2 regions of the Streptomyces sp. NPDC088812 genome follow, and region 2 is predicted to be linked to the other one. Evidence: riboswitches for the same ligand, from Rfam matches in the RefSeq annotation. Region 2 holds a riboswitch; the other holds the start of a gene.

Region 1 (6,415 bases), on a different contig from region 2:
GGTCCGCGTCGCACAGGACGTCCACCGCCGTGCAGGCCAGGGCCTCCGTGGCCGCCAGGAGGACGTGCCGGGCCCGGTCGGAGGCCGCGGCGGCGGCGAACTCGGGTGTGTGGTCGGAGCCGTCCTCACCCATGATCGCGACGAAGGGGTGGATGGCCGGCACCCGCCCGCTGACGTTCCCGATGTCCGACGAGCCGAGGTACACCCCCGGCACCGGCGGCGTCACGGTGATGCCGGCCCGGCGCAGGTGCGCGGCGAACCGCCCCGACAGCGCCCCGCTGTCCCGGAAGTGCTCGTAGCGCACGGTGGCACGCTCGACGGCGCACGTGGTGCCGGTGGCGAGCGCCACGCCCTCGGCGGCGGACCGCACCTGCCCGGCGAGGTCGTCCAGGGCGTCCGTGGTGGCGGCGCGCAGCCCGAACAGCCCCTCGGCGTACTCGGGCACGATGTTGGTGGCCGTACCGCCGTGCGTGACGATGCCCTGGACGTGCGAGGCCTCGGGCAACCGCCGACCGAGCGCGGCCAGCACGTTGAACAGCTCGACGAGGGCCGCGAGCGCGTCGATGCCCTCCGTGGGGTTGCCCGTCGGGTGGGCGGCGCGGCCGTGGAAGCCGACCCGGTACTGCTCCTGGGCCGTCAGCGGCGCCCGGACCCAGTCGTACACCCCCGGGTGGAACATGAGCGCGGCGTCGACGTGGTCGAAGACGCCCGCCTCCACCTCCAGCACCTTGCCCCCGCCGCCCTCCTCGGCCGGGCTGCCCACCGCCAGCACCGACCCGGCGTCCGGACCCAGCGCGGCGCGGGCGGCGATCGCCGCGCCCAGGCCGGCGGCGGCGATCAGGTTGTGCCCGCACGCGTGCCCGAGGCCGGGCAGGGCGTCGTACTCCAGCAGCAGCGCCACCGCGGGCCGCCCCCGGCCGTGGCGCGCGGTGAACGCGGTCGGCAGGCCCGCCACGTCCTGCCGCACCTCGAATCCGGCCCGGCGCAGCTCACCCGTCAGCAGCGCGCAGGCCCGCCGCTCGGCGAAGGCGTACTCGGGGTCGGCGTGCAGTGCCGACGCGACGCCCCAGAGGGCGTCCGCCCGGTCCGTCACCTCCTGGCGGACGCGGCGGTGGAGGGCGTCGGGATCGCGGTGCACACGGCCTCCAGGGTGTCGGCGGGGCTTCCTTCCGACCCACCGGGTTCCACCGGGCGGCGCGTCGACACCCCGCCGGACGGGCCCGCCTCAGCCGTCGGCCGGCCGGGGGGACGGGACGGCCGCCGCCAGGGCGGCCAGCTCCTCCGGGCTGCGGGGGCCGGCATCGCCCTCGGCCAACGCGCCCTGCGCCCGCAGCAGCCGGGCCGCGGCGACGCCCCAGGGCAGCCGCAGCCCCGCCGCGCGGAGCAGGTCGGCGCGGGCCAGGGTGGGGGCGGCGGGCCCGGTGTGGACGCCGGACGGGGTGAGGAGGGCCGCGTCGTCGGCCCAGCGCAGGGCCAGGTCGACGTCGTGGGTGGCCATCACGACCGTGGTGCCGGCGGCGCGCAGGGCGTCGAGCGTGGCCAGGAGGCGCTCCTGGCCGTCCGGGTCGAGCCCGGCGGTCGGCTCGTCGAGGACGAGCACGCGCGGCCGCATCGCGACGGCGCCCGCGATCGCGGTCCGCTTGCGCTGCCCGTAGGAGAGCAGATGGGTGGGCCGGTCGGCGAGGGCGGCGATGTCCAGGGCGGCGAGCGCCTCCGCCACCCGGGCCCGTACCTCGTTGTCGGGCAGACCGAGGTTCAGCGGCCCGAACGACACGTCCTGCGCGACGGACGCGGCGAACAACTGGTCGTCCGGGTCCTGCACCACCAGCTGGACGGTCGTCCGCAGCCCGGTCAGCCCCTTGCGGTCGTACACCACCGGCCGCCCGTCGACCGTCACCGTCCCGGCGCGCGGCCGCAGTCCGCCGCTGAGCAGCCGCATCAGGGTCGTCTTGCCGCTGCCGTTGCGGCCGAGCAGGGCGAGCGCGCGGCCCTCGCGGACCGCGAAGTCGAGACCGTCGAGCACGGCCGGGCCGTCCTCGTACGCGAAGGAGACGCCCCGCAGGGCCACCGGCTCGCTCATGACAGGGGCCCTTCCAGGACGAGGGTGAGGGCGGCCACCGTTGCGAGGAGCGCGCAGCTCGCGGCCGTGAAGCGGACGGAGACGCGGGCCTCGGGCACCAGGACGCGCAGGGTGCCGTCGTAGCCGCGTCCGGCGAGCCCGGCCTGGAGGCGCGCCGCCCGGTCGAAGGCCCGCACGAAGGCGGTGGCGCCGAGCCCGGCGAGGGAGCGCCACTCGGCGGCCCGCGAGGTGTGCCCGAGCCGGGCCGCCTGGGCCTCCCGGATCCGCCGCACGGAGTCCAGCAGCAGGAAACTCATGCGGTACGTGACCAGGGCGACGTCCACGACCGGCGCGGGCACGCCGGCCCGCACCAGCCGTGGCAGCAGGTCGGACATGGGGGTGGTGAACGCGAACAGCAGCACGCCGAGGGAGGCGGCCGAGGTGCGCAGCATCAGCTCCCCGGCCCGCGCGGGCCCGCCGTCGGCCAGGCCCACGAAGGCGCCGGGCCCGCCCACCCGGACCAGCAGCGGGAGGGCACCGGTGGCGCAGAAGCCCAGCGGCACCCGGTAGGCGCGCCACAGCCGGCGGGCCGGTACTCCCGCCGGGCCCAGCAGCACGGCGAGCGCCGTCACCAGGACCAGGGCCGCACCGGGCCAGGGCGGCAGGGAGATCGCGAGCAGGGTCAGCCCGAGTCCGAGTACGGCCTTGTCCACGGGGTGACGGCGGCGCCAGCGGCTGCTGTGCGCCGCCGCGTCGATCGGCAGCACGAGGGTCAGGCCCGTCCCCGCCCGGACTTCCCGGCACCGCCGGGGGCGCCGTCCGCGGGCGCGGTCGCCTCCGTACGCTCCGCGCCGGCCGCGCCGTCGTCCGGGACCGTCCGGTGTGCGGTCTCCGGGCCGTCCGGCAGGGCCCTCGCCCGCTGTTCGCCCTGCCGCCGGCCCCGGCGCAGGCCGAAGTAGTAGGCGAGGACGCCCGCGCCCAGCGCGGCCTGGAGGGCGAACAGCGCCGACTCGATCTCACCGGACGGCGGCTCGTACAGCGGGGAGAACCACGGTTCGTAGTCCGGTTCGATCTCGGTGATCGCCGTCTCCGCCTCGGCGTCGGAGCCCGCGAACGGCTCCTTCTTGCCGTCGCCCAGGCCCAGGGCCAGCGGCAGCACCGCGAGGGCGACCACCACGAGCAGCAGCAGGGCGTTGATCCTCGCGTTGCGGTTCACCGGGCCACCGCCTCCGTCCCGGTCGGCTGCGCCTGTCGCCGCCCGGTGACGAGCACGCCGAGCCGGGTCAGTTCGCCCTTGCTGGACTGCACCAGCAGACGCATCACCAGGACGGTGAGCAGACCCTCGCTCACCGCGAGCGGGATCTGCGTGACGGCGAAGATGGAGCCGAACTTGCCGAGCGCGCCCAGGAAGCCGCTGCCCGGGTCGGGGAACGCCAGCGCCAGCTGCACGCTGGTGACGCAGTACGTCGACAGGTCGGCGACGAACGCGCCGAAGAACACCGCGACCATCAGCGGCACGGCGAACCGCCGCAGCAGCCGGTACGTGCCGTAGCCGGCCCAGGGCCCGACGATCGCCATCGAGAAGGCGTTGGCGCCGAGCGTGGTCAGCCCGCCGTGCGCGAGCAGCAGTGCCTGGAAGAGCAGGGTGATGGTGCCCAGCACCGTCATGACCGGCGGCCGAAAGAGGATCGCGCCCAGGCCGGTCCCGGTGGGGTGCGAACAACTGCCGGTCACCGAGGGCAGCTTGAGAGCGGACAGGACGAACGTGAAGGCCCCGGAGGCGCCGAGGAGAAGCGTGCTCTCCGGGTGCTCGCGCACCTCACGGCTCAGTGCGCGGACTCCGTGGACGACGAACGGCGCCGACGCGATGCCCCAGGCGACCGCGTGCGCCGGAGGAAGGAAACCCTCGGCTATGTGCATGGCTCAGCAGACCCTCTCCAGCACCTCGTGGATGGTTGACGCGCCTTGGCCGGTCTCCTGGCTGACGGGTACCACCGCCCGTGCTCCGCCTTCCCGGGTCCGAGGACCCAGTGGCTGCCCGTGAGGGCCGGAGCCGGACTTCCCGATCACAGTGGCGAGGGCCGCACCGGCATCACACCGGATTTCCCGTTCACCAAGGCGTGGTGACAGTAGTGCGCGGACCGGGGCGGTGACAAGCGGCAACGGGGGCGCGCGAGCGGCGGGCGGCGGCTCACGCCCCGGCGCACAGCCGAGCAGGGCAGCCCGCGCGTGTCGCGACCGAGTCCGCCGGGCCCGCACACGCCGCGTCCGCGCCCGCGCGCCACCCGCCGGGGCGCCCCACGGGCCCCCGCCGCCCGCCGCCTCCCCCGCCGCTCTCCCCGATCAGCGCCCCCGCCAGTCCAGGCAGACCACCAGGGCGTCGTCCTCCGGGGTCCGTTCGCCGCGGTGGCGGGTCAGTTCGCGCAGGACGGCGTGCGGTACCTCGGCCGCGGGCAGCAGGCGGGTGGCCTGGATCGCGCGGGCGAGGGGGGCGTCGCCGTACGTCTCTCCGCCGGGGGAGGCGACCGCGTGCACGCCGTCGCTGACGAAGACGAGGCGGTCACCGGGCTCGGCGTGCACCTCCTGCTCCACGTAGTCGGTCTCCTCGAACATGCCGAGCGGCAACTGGGCGTCGAGCGGAATCCGTTCCACACGGCCGTCGCGCAGCCTCAGCATGCGCGGGGAGCCGGCGTCCACCACCCGGGCGCGTCCCGTGGTGAGGTCGAGGTCGAGCATGAGGACGGACAGGTAGCGGCGGCCCCGGTAGTGGGCGTGCACGGCCTGGTCGGCGAGGGCCGCCTGGTCGGCGAGGGACAGTCCGGCCCGCCGGGCGTTGCGCAGCGCGGTGATGGCCAGACCGGTCAGCAGGGACGCCTCCGTGCCCTCGCCCATGCCGTTGGTGACGTACAGCATCAGGCGGTCGGCCGTCGCGGACCAGTCGTAGTTGTCGCCGAAGACCGCGTAGGCGGGCTCCAGTTGCGCGCCCAGCTCGAACTCGGGGCGGCTGCACGACCGGCCCGGGAGCAGGTGCCACTGCATCTCGGCGGCCAGGGTGAGCCGGTCCTTGCGTCTCGCCTGGACATAGAGGTCGGTGTCCCGTTCGGCCACGATCAGCTCGTGCCCGAGGGCCCGCGCGATCTCCGCGAGTTCGGCCGGCACGTCGCCGGCCGGCTCCGGCAGGGTGACCGTCAGCACGCCGAGCCGGTCGCCGCGCACGGAGACCGGCAGGTGCACCCGTACCCGCCCGTCCCCCACGGCTTCCACGAACGGTTCCTGCGCGCCGAACGCCCGGCCGGCCGGGCCGTCGTGCACCGACACCGGTTCCGCCGTGTGCGGCAGCTCGGACACCGGTTGCAGCACGGTCAGGCCGTAGTCGGCGAGGTACAGCTCGACGGAGTCCGCGGCGTACTGGCGGAGCAGTACGCCGCGGACCGCGTCGATCACCTCGTGGGGGGCCGCCGTCCGCAGCGCGCGCTCGGCGGTCACCAGTGCGTTCACGGTGGTCACAACATCAACCTTTCGTCGAATTCTTGGCGGCCTCGTACGCGCACGAGGCCCTCGGTGCGGCCGCGGCCCGCCGTGTCGCTGTGCCCGCCGCCCGCCGTGTCGCCGTACCCCCTCCGGGCGTACGACGGGGTCGGCCGACGCGGTCCCTAGTACGCTGGCGGTCGACCCAGTGCCTGCGAGAGTGTGGACCGTGACTGCCTTCCGCCATCGCCCGGAGCCCGAAGAGGTCGCACGGGTCACCGCGACGGCCGCGGAGCTGCTGGAAGTCCTGTGGGGCAGGGCCTCGACCGCCCCCGCCTCCGCGTCCCAGTTGCGCGTGCTGCTGATCCTCGAGCATCACGAGGGCATCAATCTGCGCACCCTCGCCGACTCGCTCGCCTCCACCCCGCCGTCGACCAGCCGGCTCTGCGACCGGTTGCAGGCCTCCGGGTTCGTCGAACGGGCGGTGAGCCCGGCCGACCGGCGCGAGGTGCGGCTGCGTCTCAGCGGCCGGGGGCGGGCCTTCCTCGCGGATCTGCGCGTGCGCCGGGAACAGCAGTTGCAGGCGGTGCTGGCGGTGATGCCCGCCGCCCGGCGGGTCGCGCTGCTGGAGGGGCTGGAGGCCTTCTGCGACGCGGCGGCGACGCTGATACACGACGACGCCGGGAACTCCGGCAGCCGGATCGCCTGACCATTCCCGCTCCCTCCCGCTCCGTGGCCGTCTCCGTGGCCGTCTCCGGAATGCGGATACCCCGAACCGGCCCCGACCTGCGCCGCCGACGACGGGAAGTCGGCGGACGCGCTCCCGGCGGACGCCCGGGATCCGCGGTTCCGAGGCCCGGCCGACGCATGCGACGGGCCGTGCGGGTT
Region 2 (11,310 bases):
CGGCGCCGGCTGGACGACAGCAACGAGGGCTGCCTGTCGGTGCCGACCGCGTACGCGCCGCTCGCGCGGCCGGACTACGCCGAGGTGACCGGTCAGGACGAGAAGGGCAACCCGATCAAGGTACGCGGCACCGGATACTTCGCACGGTGTTTGCAGCACGAGACCGACCACCTCTACGGGTACCTGTACATCGACCGCCTCTCCAAGCGTGAACGCAAGGACGCGCTGCGGCAGATGGCCGAGAACGAGCCTCGCTACCCCGTGGTCGCCAACGACTGAGCCGCGCTCCGCGCTGCTGCGCCCCAGACGCCTGGCCGGGATTCCTCCCGGCCAGGCGTCGTTCGTAGGTCCGACGCACGTTCGATCGCTGCTGCACATCTACTGATCCGCAATCGGTCATGCGGAGGGGGATTCCCGTCAGGTTGAGGGAGCGAATACAGCAAATCCGTTCCCAGGACGGTCAGTTGTAGGGCTGAATGGGATGAGCGGGGATACGCAACGGCGCACGCCCGGCATGCGGGAGAGGTGTGCGCCACTGGCGGCTGAGAGGGGTTGTTCGTGCCAGCTTTCCCATACAGCACCACATACAGCACCACATGCAGCACCACGGCGACGGTGACCGCGGTCGCGGTCCCGCCCTCACTCTCCCTCCCGGTCATCGAGGCGGTGTTTCCCCGGCAACTGCACCCTTATTGGCCCCGGTTGCAGGAGAAGACGCGCTCCTGGCTGCTGGAAAAGCGGCTCATGCCGGCCGACAAGATCGCGGAATATGCCGATGGCCTGTGCTACACCGACCTGATGGCGGGGTACTACCTCGGTGCCTCCGAGGAGGTGCTCCAGGCCATCGCCGACTACAGCGCGTGGTTCTTCGTCTGGGACGACCGGCACGACCGCGATGTCGTGCACGGCCGGGCCGGCGACTGGCGGAGGCTGAGGTCGCGCCTGCATGCGGCGCTGGACGCGCCGGACGACCACCTGCGTCATGAGGATCCGCTGGTCGCCGGGCTGGCGGACAGCGCGGGCCGGCTGTTCTCCTTCCTCCCCGGCACCTGGAACGCCCGGTTCGCCCGGCACTTCCACGCCGTCATCGAGGCCTACGACCGGGAATTCCGCAACCGCGTCGAAGGGCGGATCCCGGCCGTCGACGAGTATCTCGCACTGCGCCGGCTCACCTTCGCCCACTGGGTCTGGACGGATCTGCTGGAGCTGAGCGCGGGACACGAAATACCGGAACCGATCCGAAAACACCCGGCCTATCGGCGGGCGGCCCTGCTGAGCCAGGAATTCGCCGCCTGGTACAACGACCTGTGCTCGCTTCCCAAGGAAATAGCGGGCGATGAGGTGCACAATCTCGGAATCAGTCTCGTCACCCATGAGGGAATGAGCCTGGAAGAGGCTGTCGAGGAAGTCCGGCGGCGCATCGAACGATGCATATCGGAGTTCCTGGCCGTGGAGCGGGACGTACTGCGGCTGGCCGACCGGGTCGATGACGGGACGGTCCACGGAAAGCAGGTGAGCACCGCCGTCGGTGCCTGTCTCGCGAACATGCGGAACTGGTTCAGCTCCGTCTACTGGTTCCACCACGAGTCGGGCCGCTACCGGGTCGACAGCTGGGACGACCGGTCCACCCCTCCGTACGTCAGCAACGAACCGGCAGGTGAGAAATGACCGTCGAGTCGGTGAAACCCGCGACGCCCGACGCCCCGGAACTGCGAGAGCCGCCCCTGGCCGGCGGCGGGATTCCGCTTCTCGGCCACGGCTGGCGGCTCGCCAGGGGTCCGCTGGCCTTCATGACCCGGCTGCGCGACCACGGCGACGTCGTCCGCATCAGGCTCGGCCCCAAGACGGTGTACGCCGTCACCGACGCCGGCCTCACCGGAGAGCTGGCCCTCAGCCCCGACTACATCATCGCCGGACCCCTGTGGGAGTCCCTGGAGGGCCTGCTCGGCAAGGAGGGCGTGGCCACCGCCAACGGGCCGCTGCACCGGCGCCAGCGACGCACCATCCAGCCCGCGTTCCGGCTCGACGCCATCCCGGCCTACGGGCCGATCATGGAGGAGGAGGCGCACGCGCTCGCCGAGCGCTGGAAGGGCGGCGGGACGATCGACTGCACCTCGGAGGCGTTCCGCATCGCGGTCCGCGTCGCCGCCCGCTGCCTGCTGCGCGGCCGGTTCATCGACGAACGCGCGGAGCGGCTGTGCACCGCCCTCGCCAGTGTGTTCCAAGGTATGTACCAGCGCATGGTGGTGCCACTCGGGCCGTTGTACAAACTACCGCTTCCGGCCAACCGCGAATTCAACCGGGCCCTGGCCGATTTGCATCTCCTGGTCGACGAGATCATCGCCGAACGCCGGGCGTCCGGTCAAAGGCCGGACGATTTGCTGACGGCATTGCTGGAAGCGAAGGACGACAATGGCGACCCCATCGGGGAACAGGAGATCCACGATCAGGTCGTCGCGATACTCACCCCCGGCAGCGAAACCGTCGCCGCCACGATCATGTCTCTGCTGCTGGTCCTCGCCGACCACCCGGAACACGCCGACAAAGTGCGGGCCGAGGCCGAGGCCGTAACCGGGGGGCGGCCCGTCGCATTCGAGGACGTGCGCAAGCTGACGCACACCAACAACGTCGTCACGGAAGCCATGCGTCTGCGCCCCGCCGTATGGATTCTGATGCGGCGGGCGGTCACCGACACCGAACTCGGCGGGTATCGCATTCCGGCCGGTGCCGACATCGTGTACAGCCCGTACGCGATCCAGCGGGACCCCCGTTCCTACCGGCGGCACCTGTACTTCGACCCCGACCGGTGGCTCCCCGAGCGGTCGGGCGACGTTCCGAAGTACGCCATGCGCCCCTTCGGGGTGGGCAAGCGCAAGTGCCCCGGCGACCACTTCTCCATGGCCCTGCTCACCCTGGTCACGGCGGTGCTCGCGGGAACGTTCCGCTTCGAGCAGGTCACCGGCTCCGACGCCGCGACCCGGGTGGGCATCACCCTGCGCCCGCAGCGGCTGCTGCTGACGCCGGTACCCCGCTGACGGGCGCGCCTCCGGCGTACGGTCAGGCGGCCGAAGGCCCGCGGAACGTGCGCCGGTAGGCGTTCGGGGTCGTGCCCAGCGCCCGCACGAACTGGTTCCGCAGCGCCGCCGCCGTCCCGAAACCGGCGCGCCCGGCGATCGCGTCGACCGTCTCGTCCGTCGTCTCCAGCAGGTGCTGGGCGAGCAGGACGCGCTGGCGCAGGAGCCAGCGGTAGGGGGTGGTGCCGGTCTCCTGCTGGAAGCGGCGGGCGAAGGTACGCGGCGCCATGTGCGCGCGGGCCGCGAGCTGCTCGACGGTGACCTCCCGGTCGAGGTGCCGCTCCATCCAGGCGAGCACCTCGCCCACCGTGTCGCACCGCGACCGCGGCAGCGGCCGCTCTACGTACTGGGCCTGGCCGCCGTCCCGGTGCGGCGGTACGACCATCCGCCGGGCGATCCGGTTGGCGACCTCGGGTCCCTGCTCCTTGCGCACCAGGTGCAGACAGGCGTCGATCCCGGCGGCCGTGCCGGCCGACGTGATCACGGGATCGTCGTCGATGTAGAGGACGTCCGGCTCGACGCTCGTGCGCGGATACCGCCGGGCGAGCTGCTCCGCGTGCCGCCAGTGCGCCGCGCAGCGCCGCCCGTCCAGCAGCCCCGCCGCGCCCAGCACGAACACCCCGGAACAGACGCTCAGCACCCGCGTCCCGCGGTCCACGGCCCGCCGCAGCGCGTCGAGCAGCTCGGGCGGGTAGTCCCGCACCAGGTACGTCTCCCCGGCCGGCACGGCGATCAGGTCGGCGCTCTCCAGGCGTTCCAGGCCGTGCTCCGTGTGCACGCCGAAGCCCGCGGGTGTGGTCAGCGCGGGCCCCTCCGCGGAGGCGACCGCGAAGTCGTACACCGGCAGCCCCTCGTCGCTGCGGTCGAGGCCGAACACCTCGCACACCACACCGAGTTCGAAGGGGTGCACACCGTCGAGGACGACCGCGGCCACGTTCTTCAGCATGCCGCCAGTGTGCCGTGTGAGTGGCAGGAATGTGAAGGTGTGCGGCAGTCCTGCCACTGCCATGAGCGTCACGGACGCACGATGCTTACCCCCATGAACGCACTCAGCCCCTACCTCACGGTCCTGGTCCTCTTCCTCCTCCTCGCGGGTCCGGCGCTCGTGGGACTGGCCCACGAACGCCGGATCGACCGTCAACTGCGGGCGGCGAGGGCTCAGAAGTCCTCGTCGAGGTCGACCGTGCCCTCCACGGCCACCTGGTACGCCGACACCCGGCGCTCGAAGAAGTTGGTCAGCTCCTGAACGCCCTGCAACTCCATGAAGGAGAACGGGTTCTCCGAGCCGTACACCGGGGCGAAGCCGAGGCGCGTCAGGCGCTGGTCGGCGACGCACTCCAGGTACTGCCGCATCGAGTCGGTGTTCATGCCGGGGAGGCCGTCACCGCACAGGTCGCGCGCGAACTGGAGCTCGGCCTCGACGGCCTCCCGCAGCATGTCGGTGACCTGCTGCCGGAGCCGGTCGTCGAAGAGGTCCGGCTCCTCCTTGCGGACGGTGTCGACGACGTCGAACGCGAAGGACATGTGCATGGTCTCGTCCCGGAACACCCAGTTGGTGCCGGTGGCGAGGCCGTGCAGCAGGCCCCGGCTGCGGAACCAGTAGACGTACGCGAAGGCGCCGTAGAAGAACAGGCCCTCGATGCACGCGGCGAAGCAGATCAGGTTGAGCAGGAAGCGGCGCCGGTCGGACTGGGACTCCAGGCGGTCCAGCTTCTCCACCGAGTCCATCCAGCGGAAGCAGAACTCGGCCTTCTCGCGGATGGAGGGGATGCTCTCGACGGCGGCGAAGGCGGCCGCGCGGTCGTCCGGATCGGGGAGGTAGGTGTCCAGGAGGGTCAGGTAGAACTGGACGTGGACCGCTTCCTCGAAGAGCTGCCGGCTGAGGTAGAGCCGTGCCTCGGGGGAGTTGATGTGCTTGTACAGCGTCAGCACCAGGTTGTTCGCGACGATCGAGTCGCCCGTCGCGAAGAAGGCGACCAGACGGCCGATCAGGTGCTGCTCGGCCGGCGTGAGCTTGGCGAGGTCGGCCACGTCCGAGTGGAGGTCGACCTCCTCCACGGTCCAGGTGTTCTTGATGGCGTCCCGGTAGCGCTCGTAGAAGTCCGGGTAGCGCATGGGGCGCAGAGTCAGCTCGAAGCCGGGGTCGAGAAGGTTCTTTTCGGTGGAGCTCATTACTGGCAGGCCTCGCAGGACTCGGGGTTTTCCAGGGAACAGGCGACGGCGTCCTCGGGCGCCGGCTGCTGGACGGGAACGGTGGCCCGCGCGGCGCGGGCGATGCGGGTCGCCGGGCGCGAGCGCAGGTAGTACGTCGTCTTCAGGCCCGACTTCCAGGCGTACGCGTACATCGAGGAGAGCTTGCCGATGGTCGGCGTCTCCAGGAACAGGTTCAGGGACTGCGCCTGGTCCAGGTACGGGGTGCGGGCGGCGGCCATGTCGATCAGGCCGCGCTGCGGGATCTCCCAGGCGGTGCGGTAGAGGGCGCGGACGTCGGCCGGGATCCAGGTGAAGTCCTGCACCGAGCCGCCCGAGTCGCGCAGCGCCTCGCGGGTGCGCGCGTCCCAGACGCCGAGCTCCTTGAGGTCCCGCACCAGGTAGGAGTTGACCTGGAGGAACTCGCCGGACAGCGTCTCGCGCTTGAACAGGTTGGACACCTGCGGCTCGATGCACTCGTAGACGCCCGCGATGGACGCGATGGTGGCGGTCGGCGCGATGGCGAGGAGCAGGGAGTTGCGCAGACCGGTGGCGGCGATGCGCTCGCGCAGGGCCGACCAGCGGTCCGGCCAGGTGAACTCGACGCCGTAGTGGTCCGGGTGCAGGACGCCCCGGGCGGTGCGGGTCTTCTCCCAGGCCGGCAGCGGGCCGTTGCGCTCGGCGAGGTCGGCGGAGGCCTCGTACGCGGCGAGCATGACGCGCTCGGCGATCCGGGAGGAGAGGGCCTTGGCCTCGGGGGAGTCGAAGGGCAGGCGCAGCTTGAAGAAGACGTCCTGGAGGCCCATCGCGCCGAGGCCGACCGGGCGCCACCGGGCGTTGGAGCGGCCCGCCTGCTCGGTCGGGTAGAAGTTGATGTCGACGACGCGGTCGAGGAAGGTCACGGCGGTGCGGACGGTGTCGTCCAGCCGCTGCCAGTCGATGCCGTCGCCGTCGACGAAGGCGCCGAGGTTCACCGATCCCAGGTTGCAGACCGCCGTCTCCCCGTCGTCGGTGACCTCCAGGATCTCCGTGCAGAGGTTGGAGGAGTGCACGACGTGGCCCGGCGTCGCGGTCTGGTTGGCGGTGCGGTTGGCGGCGTCCTTGAAGGTCATCCAGCCGTTGCCGGTCTGCGCGAGGGTGCGCATCATCCGGCCGTACAGCTCGCGCGCCGGGATCGTCCTCCGCGCCAGGCCCGCCGCCTCGGCCCCGCGGTAGGCCGCGTCGAACTCCTCGCCCCACAGGTCCACCAGCTCGGGCACGTCGGAGGGGGAGAAGAGGGACCACTGCGCGTCGGCGTTCACCCGGCGCATGAACTCGTCGGGGACCCAGTGCGCGAGGTTCAGGTTGTGCGTACGGCGGGCGTCCTCGCCGGTGTTGTCGCGCAGCTCCAGGAACTCCTCGATGTCCGCGTGCCAGGTCTCCAGGTAGACCGCGGCCGCGCCCTTGCGCCGGCCGCCCTGGTTCACGGCGGCGACGGAGGCGTCGAGGGTCTTCAGGAACGGGACGATGCCGTTGGAGTGCCCGTTGGTGCCGCGGATGAGGGAGCCGCGGGAGCGGATCCGGGAGTACGACAGCCCGATGCCGCCGGCGTGCTTGGAGAGGCGGGCGACCTGGTGGTAGCGGTCGTAGATCGAGTCCAGCTCGTCCTTGGGGGAGTCGAGGAGGTAGCACGACGACATCTGGGGGTGCCGGGTGCCGGAGTTGAAGAGCGTGGGGGAGGAGGGGAGGTAGTCGAGGCGGCTCATCAGCCCGTAGAGCGCGGCGACCTCGTCCACGGCCCGCGCCGTGTCGTCCTCGGCGAGTCCGGCGGCGACGCGCAGCAGGAAGTGCTGGGGCGTCTCGACGACCTTGCGGGTGATCGGGTGGCGCAGGAGGTAGCGGCTGTGCAGGGTGCGCAGGCCGAAGTACCCGAAACGGTCGTCGGCGTGCGGGTCGACCAGCGCGTCGAGCCGCGCGCCGTGCAGCGTGACGAACGCGGCCGTCCGGTCGGCGATCAGCCCCTCCCGGTGTCCCACGGCGACGGACCCGGTGAAGGAGGTGACGCCCTGGGAGGCGGCCTCGGCACGGATGCCGAGGGTGAGCAGGCGGGCGGCCAGCCGGGAGTAGGCGGGGTCCTCGGAGATGAGGCCGGCGGCCGCCTCCGTGGCCAGCTCGCGCAGTTCCGTCTCGTCCGCCCGCGCGGAGCGGCCCCGCAGGGCGGCGGCGGCGACCCGGCCCGGGTCGGCGTCGGGCAGGTCGGCGGTCAGCTCGGTCAGGGTCCGCAGCAGGGCGGTACCGGGGCCGTCGGTGTCCTGCGGGGTGGCTGAAGCCGGATCGGCTGGCGCGATGGTCACGTGGGGCTCTCCCTCGCTCGGCAAGGGGCCTGGCGGAGGGCAGGGGGCAGCACACGAGCGCGCACGGCGTCGCGTCCACCGGCCCACTCCACGAGGCCCGGACGTCAAGGCACCCGAGCCGGACGGCCGGGTGCGCTGTCGGCAGGTCCTCGGACTGGACGGGTGTGCGCCATGGGTAGGGGCGCACACGAGTACACCGTTGCGGGACAGTTCCGGATTCGCACCGGATTCCCCTGCGGCGACAGCGAGCACGAGCATACATCTTGTGCTCGCCCGTCACGCCACCCCCAGATGTTGTGTTGCCGGTGATCTCAGAGCGTCAACCGGTAGGTCAGCAGAGTGAGGTCGTCCAGGTGCGGCACGGGATTCCAGTCCCGCTCGGGTGTGCGGACGAAGCCCAGCCGCTCGTAGAGCCGGTGGGCGGTGTGCATGGCCCGCTGGCTCGACAGCACGACGGCCGTGCAGCCCCGCGTGGTCCGCGCACGCTCGACACAGGCGCGCACGAGGGCCTCGCCGGCGCCCCGGCCGCGCTGCGCGCGGGCGACCGCCAGCGCGCGGATCTCGGCCTCGCCGGGGCGGGCGATGTCGGCGACGGGCCCGGGGCCCGGTACGAAGGTGACCCCGCCCAGGAGCCGGTCGCCCGCCACGGCCACGAGGACGGTGGCGGCGGCCGCCCGCGCGGCCACGTCCTTCAGCACGGGCAGGTACGCGTCGCCCTCGCCGTAGTCGAGGAGTCCGTCGTCGAGATAGGCGCGGGCGGTCAGGTCGCCGAGGCCGGCGTGTTCGGAGGGGTCCGCTTCCCGGATCCGTATGTCCATGGCGCGCAGTGTGCCCCACGCACACGACGGTGGGCCGCCGGATTTCTCCGCCGGCCCACCGGAACGGTCTCGCGGTACGCCCTAGTGGGACGTTCCGGCGGTCGCCGGCGGCAGCTCCACCTGGACGCCCGGGTCGCCGGCGTCCGCCGTGTAGTCCTCCGGGCTCGTCTCGTCGACGCCCTCCGGGGCCTTCAGCGCCTTCAGTACGAAGGTCAGGACCACCGTCACCACCACGTTCAGCACGAACGCCGTCAGACCGATGTACCCGATCTCGCCGATGCCGGGGATCTCCTTCGCCGACCCGCCGAAGTGCTTCTGGGTGGGGGAGGCCACGCCGTACGCGGCGAGCGTGCCGTAGAGCATGCCGACGGCCCAGCCCGCGAGCAGCGCCCAGCGGTGGAACCAGCGGGTGAACAGGCCGCCGACCAGGGCCGGGAAGGTCTGCAGGATCCAGATGCCGCCGAGGAGCTGGAAGTTGATGGCGACCGTCTTGTCCATCGTCAGGACGAACGCCAGGGCGCCCACCTTCACCAGCAGCGAGACCAGCTTGGAGACGCGGGTCTCCTCCTTGGGCGTCGCGTCCGGCTTGATGAAGTCCTTGTAGATGTTGCGGGTGAACAGGTTCGCGGCCGCGATGGACATGATCGCCGCCGGGACCAGCGCGCCGATGCCGATCGCGGCGAAGGCCACGCCCGCGAACCAGTCCGGGAACATGTCCTCGAACAGCTGCGGGATGGCCAGCTGCCCGTTGGTGACCTTGACCCCGGCCGCGATCGCCATGAAGCCCAGCAGGGCCAGCAGGCCGAGCATGAGGGAGTACAGCGGCAGGATCGTGGTGTTGCGGCGGATCACCTCACGGCTCCTGGAGGACAGCGTCGCGGTGATCGAGTGCGGGTACATGAAGAGCGCCAGCGCGGAGCCCAGGGCCAGCGTGGCGTACGTCCACTGACCCGCCTCGGCCGGCGCCAGCGCGCCCCGCGGCTTGCCCGTCGCCGGGTTGGTCTGCGCGAACGCGTCACCCGCCTTGGCGAAGACGTCGTCGAACCCGCCCAGCTTGATCGGGATGTAGATGATCGCCACCGCGATCACGATGTAGATCAGCGTGTCCTTCACGAACGCGATCAGGGCGGGGGCGCGCAGTCCCGACGAGTAGGTGTACGCGGCCAGCACGCCGAAGGCGAGCAGCAGCGGCAGGTCCTTGACGAACCAGTTGGTGTTCTCGCCGCCACCGACTCCCATCACGTCCAGCACGGCCTGGATGCCGACGAGCTGGAGCGCGATGTACGGCATCGTCGCGAGGATGCCGGTGACGGCCACGGCCAGCGACAGGCCCTTGGAGCCGAACCGGCCGCGCACGAAGTCCGAGGTGGTGACGTACCCGTGCTTGTGCGAGACCGACCACAGACGCGGCAGGAAGGTGAAGATCAGCGGGTAGACGAGGATCGTGTACGGGACCGCGAAGAAGCCGGACGCGCCGGCCGCGTAGATCGCCGCCGGGACCGCCACGAACGTGTAGGCCGTGTACAGGTCGCCGCCGAGCAGGAACCAGGTGATCCAGGTGCCGAACGACCGGCCGCCCAGGCCCCATTCGTCGAGGCTGTGCTCGTTCTCGGCCCTGCGCCAGCGGGCCGCGAGGAAGCCCATGACGGTCACGGCCAGGAAGAAGAGGACGAAGACGGCGAGTGCGACGCCGTTCACGTCGTTGTTCACCGGGAGGCACCCCCGTCCGAGGCCTTGCGGGTGCGCTGGTCACGCTGCCACAGCCGGTACGCGATCATCGTGAGCACGGTGGAGATCAGCACCCAGGCCATCTGGTACCAGTAGAAGAAGGGGACGCCGATCAGGGTCGGCTCCACCTTCGCGTACGAGCCGACCCAGAGCATCGCCACGAAGGGCGAGAACAGGCAGAGGGCGATGACGACGCGAACGGGCGTCACCACCGGACCTCTTGAGACGTGTGGTGCTTCCTGCATCGGGCGGCTCCATCCCCTCGTTGATCGCGCGTGCAACGCACGCGAAATGTAGGGGACGGATAAAGGTCAGCGGAAGACCTCGTCCGGATATCGGGACCTCCGCTCCTGCCCGCTCCACCCGGGCCGGGGCGCGGCGGGAGCGCGGCCGGGGCGGCCGCCTACTCCTGCGGGCGCTTCAGCCGGGCCACGAACTTGTAGCGGTCCCCCCGGTAGACGGACCGCACCCACTCCACCGGCTTGCCCTCCTTGTCCAGGGAGTGCCGGGACAGCATCAGCATCGGCAGGCCCACGTCGGTGCCGAGCAGGCCCGCCTCGCGCGGGGTGGCCAGGGAGGTCTCGATGGTCTCCTCGGCCTCCGCGAGGTGGACGTCGTAGACCTCGGCGAGGGCGGTGTAGAGGGACGTGTACTTGACCAGCGACCTGCGCAGGGCGGGGAAGCGCTTGGCCGACAGATGCGTCGTCTCGATCGCCATGGGCTCGCCGTTGGCCATGCGCAGCCGTTCGATGCGCAGCACGCGTCCGCCGGCGGTGATGTCGAGGAGCCCGGCCAGCCGGTCGTCGGCCGTGATGTAGCCGATGTCCAGGAGCTGGGAGGTGGGTTCGAGGCCCTGGGCGCGCATGTCCTCGGTGTAGGAGGTCAGTTGCAGCGCCTGGGAGACCTTCGGCTTGGCGACGAACGTGCCCTTGCCCTGGATGCGCTCCAGCCGGCCTTCGACCACCAGCTCCTGAAGGGCCTGGCGCACGGTCGTGCGCGAGGTGTCGAACTCGGCCGCGAGGGTCCGCTCGGGCGGCACGGGGGTGCCGGGCGACTGGGTCTCCGTCATGTCGAGCAGGTGCTTCTTCAGGCGGTAGTACTTGGGCACGCGCGCGGTACGGACGGTAGCCCCACCCTCGTTCTCCGCACGGCTGACGTCGGTGCTCA

What was found. Region 2 has a riboswitch for cobalamin ahead of ACIP67_RS20820 (ribonucleoside-diphosphate reductase subunit alpha). Riboswitches for the same ligand answer to the same signal wherever they lie in the genome.
Region 1: another riboswitch for cobalamin. It lies ahead of ACIP67_RS26885 (energy-coupling factor ABC transporter permease); the one in region 2 lies ahead of ACIP67_RS20820 (ribonucleoside-diphosphate reductase subunit alpha).

What each region holds. Positions count from the first base shown of each region.
Region 1 covers NZ_JBIVJP010000016.1:158,218-164,632, reverse strand. The annotation lists gene ACIP67_RS26905 (amidohydrolase) at 1-1,138, opposite strand, end outside; gene ACIP67_RS26900 (energy-coupling factor ABC transporter ATP-binding protein) at 1,226-2,080, opposite strand; gene cbiQ (cobalt ECF transporter T component CbiQ) at 2,077-2,826, opposite strand; gene ACIP67_RS26890 (energy-coupling factor ABC transporter substrate-binding protein) at 2,832-3,275, opposite strand; gene ACIP67_RS26885 (energy-coupling factor ABC transporter permease) at 3,272-3,979, opposite strand; cobalamin riboswitch at 4,009-4,192, opposite strand; gene ACIP67_RS26880 (PP2C family protein-serine/threonine phosphatase) at 4,403-5,545, opposite strand; gene ACIP67_RS26875 (MarR family transcriptional regulator) at 5,748-6,236, shown strand.
Region 2 covers NZ_JBIVJP010000011.1:149,305-160,614, reverse strand. The annotation lists gene def (peptide deformylase) at 1-279, shown strand, start outside; gene cyc1 (epi-isozizaene synthase) at 559-1,668, shown strand; gene ACIP67_RS20835 (cytochrome P450) at 1,665-3,035, shown strand; gene ACIP67_RS20830 (GlxA family transcriptional regulator) at 3,058-4,020, opposite strand; gene ACIP67_RS20825 (ribonucleotide-diphosphate reductase subunit beta) at 4,233-5,246, opposite strand; gene ACIP67_RS20820 (ribonucleoside-diphosphate reductase subunit alpha) at 5,246-7,597, opposite strand; cobalamin riboswitch at 7,720-7,868, opposite strand; gene ACIP67_RS20815 (GNAT family N-acetyltransferase) at 7,909-8,415, opposite strand; gene mctP (monocarboxylate uptake permease MctP) at 8,497-10,125, opposite strand; gene ACIP67_RS20805 (DUF3311 domain-containing protein) at 10,122-10,388, opposite strand; gene ACIP67_RS20800 (GntR family transcriptional regulator) at 10,547-11,310, opposite strand, start outside.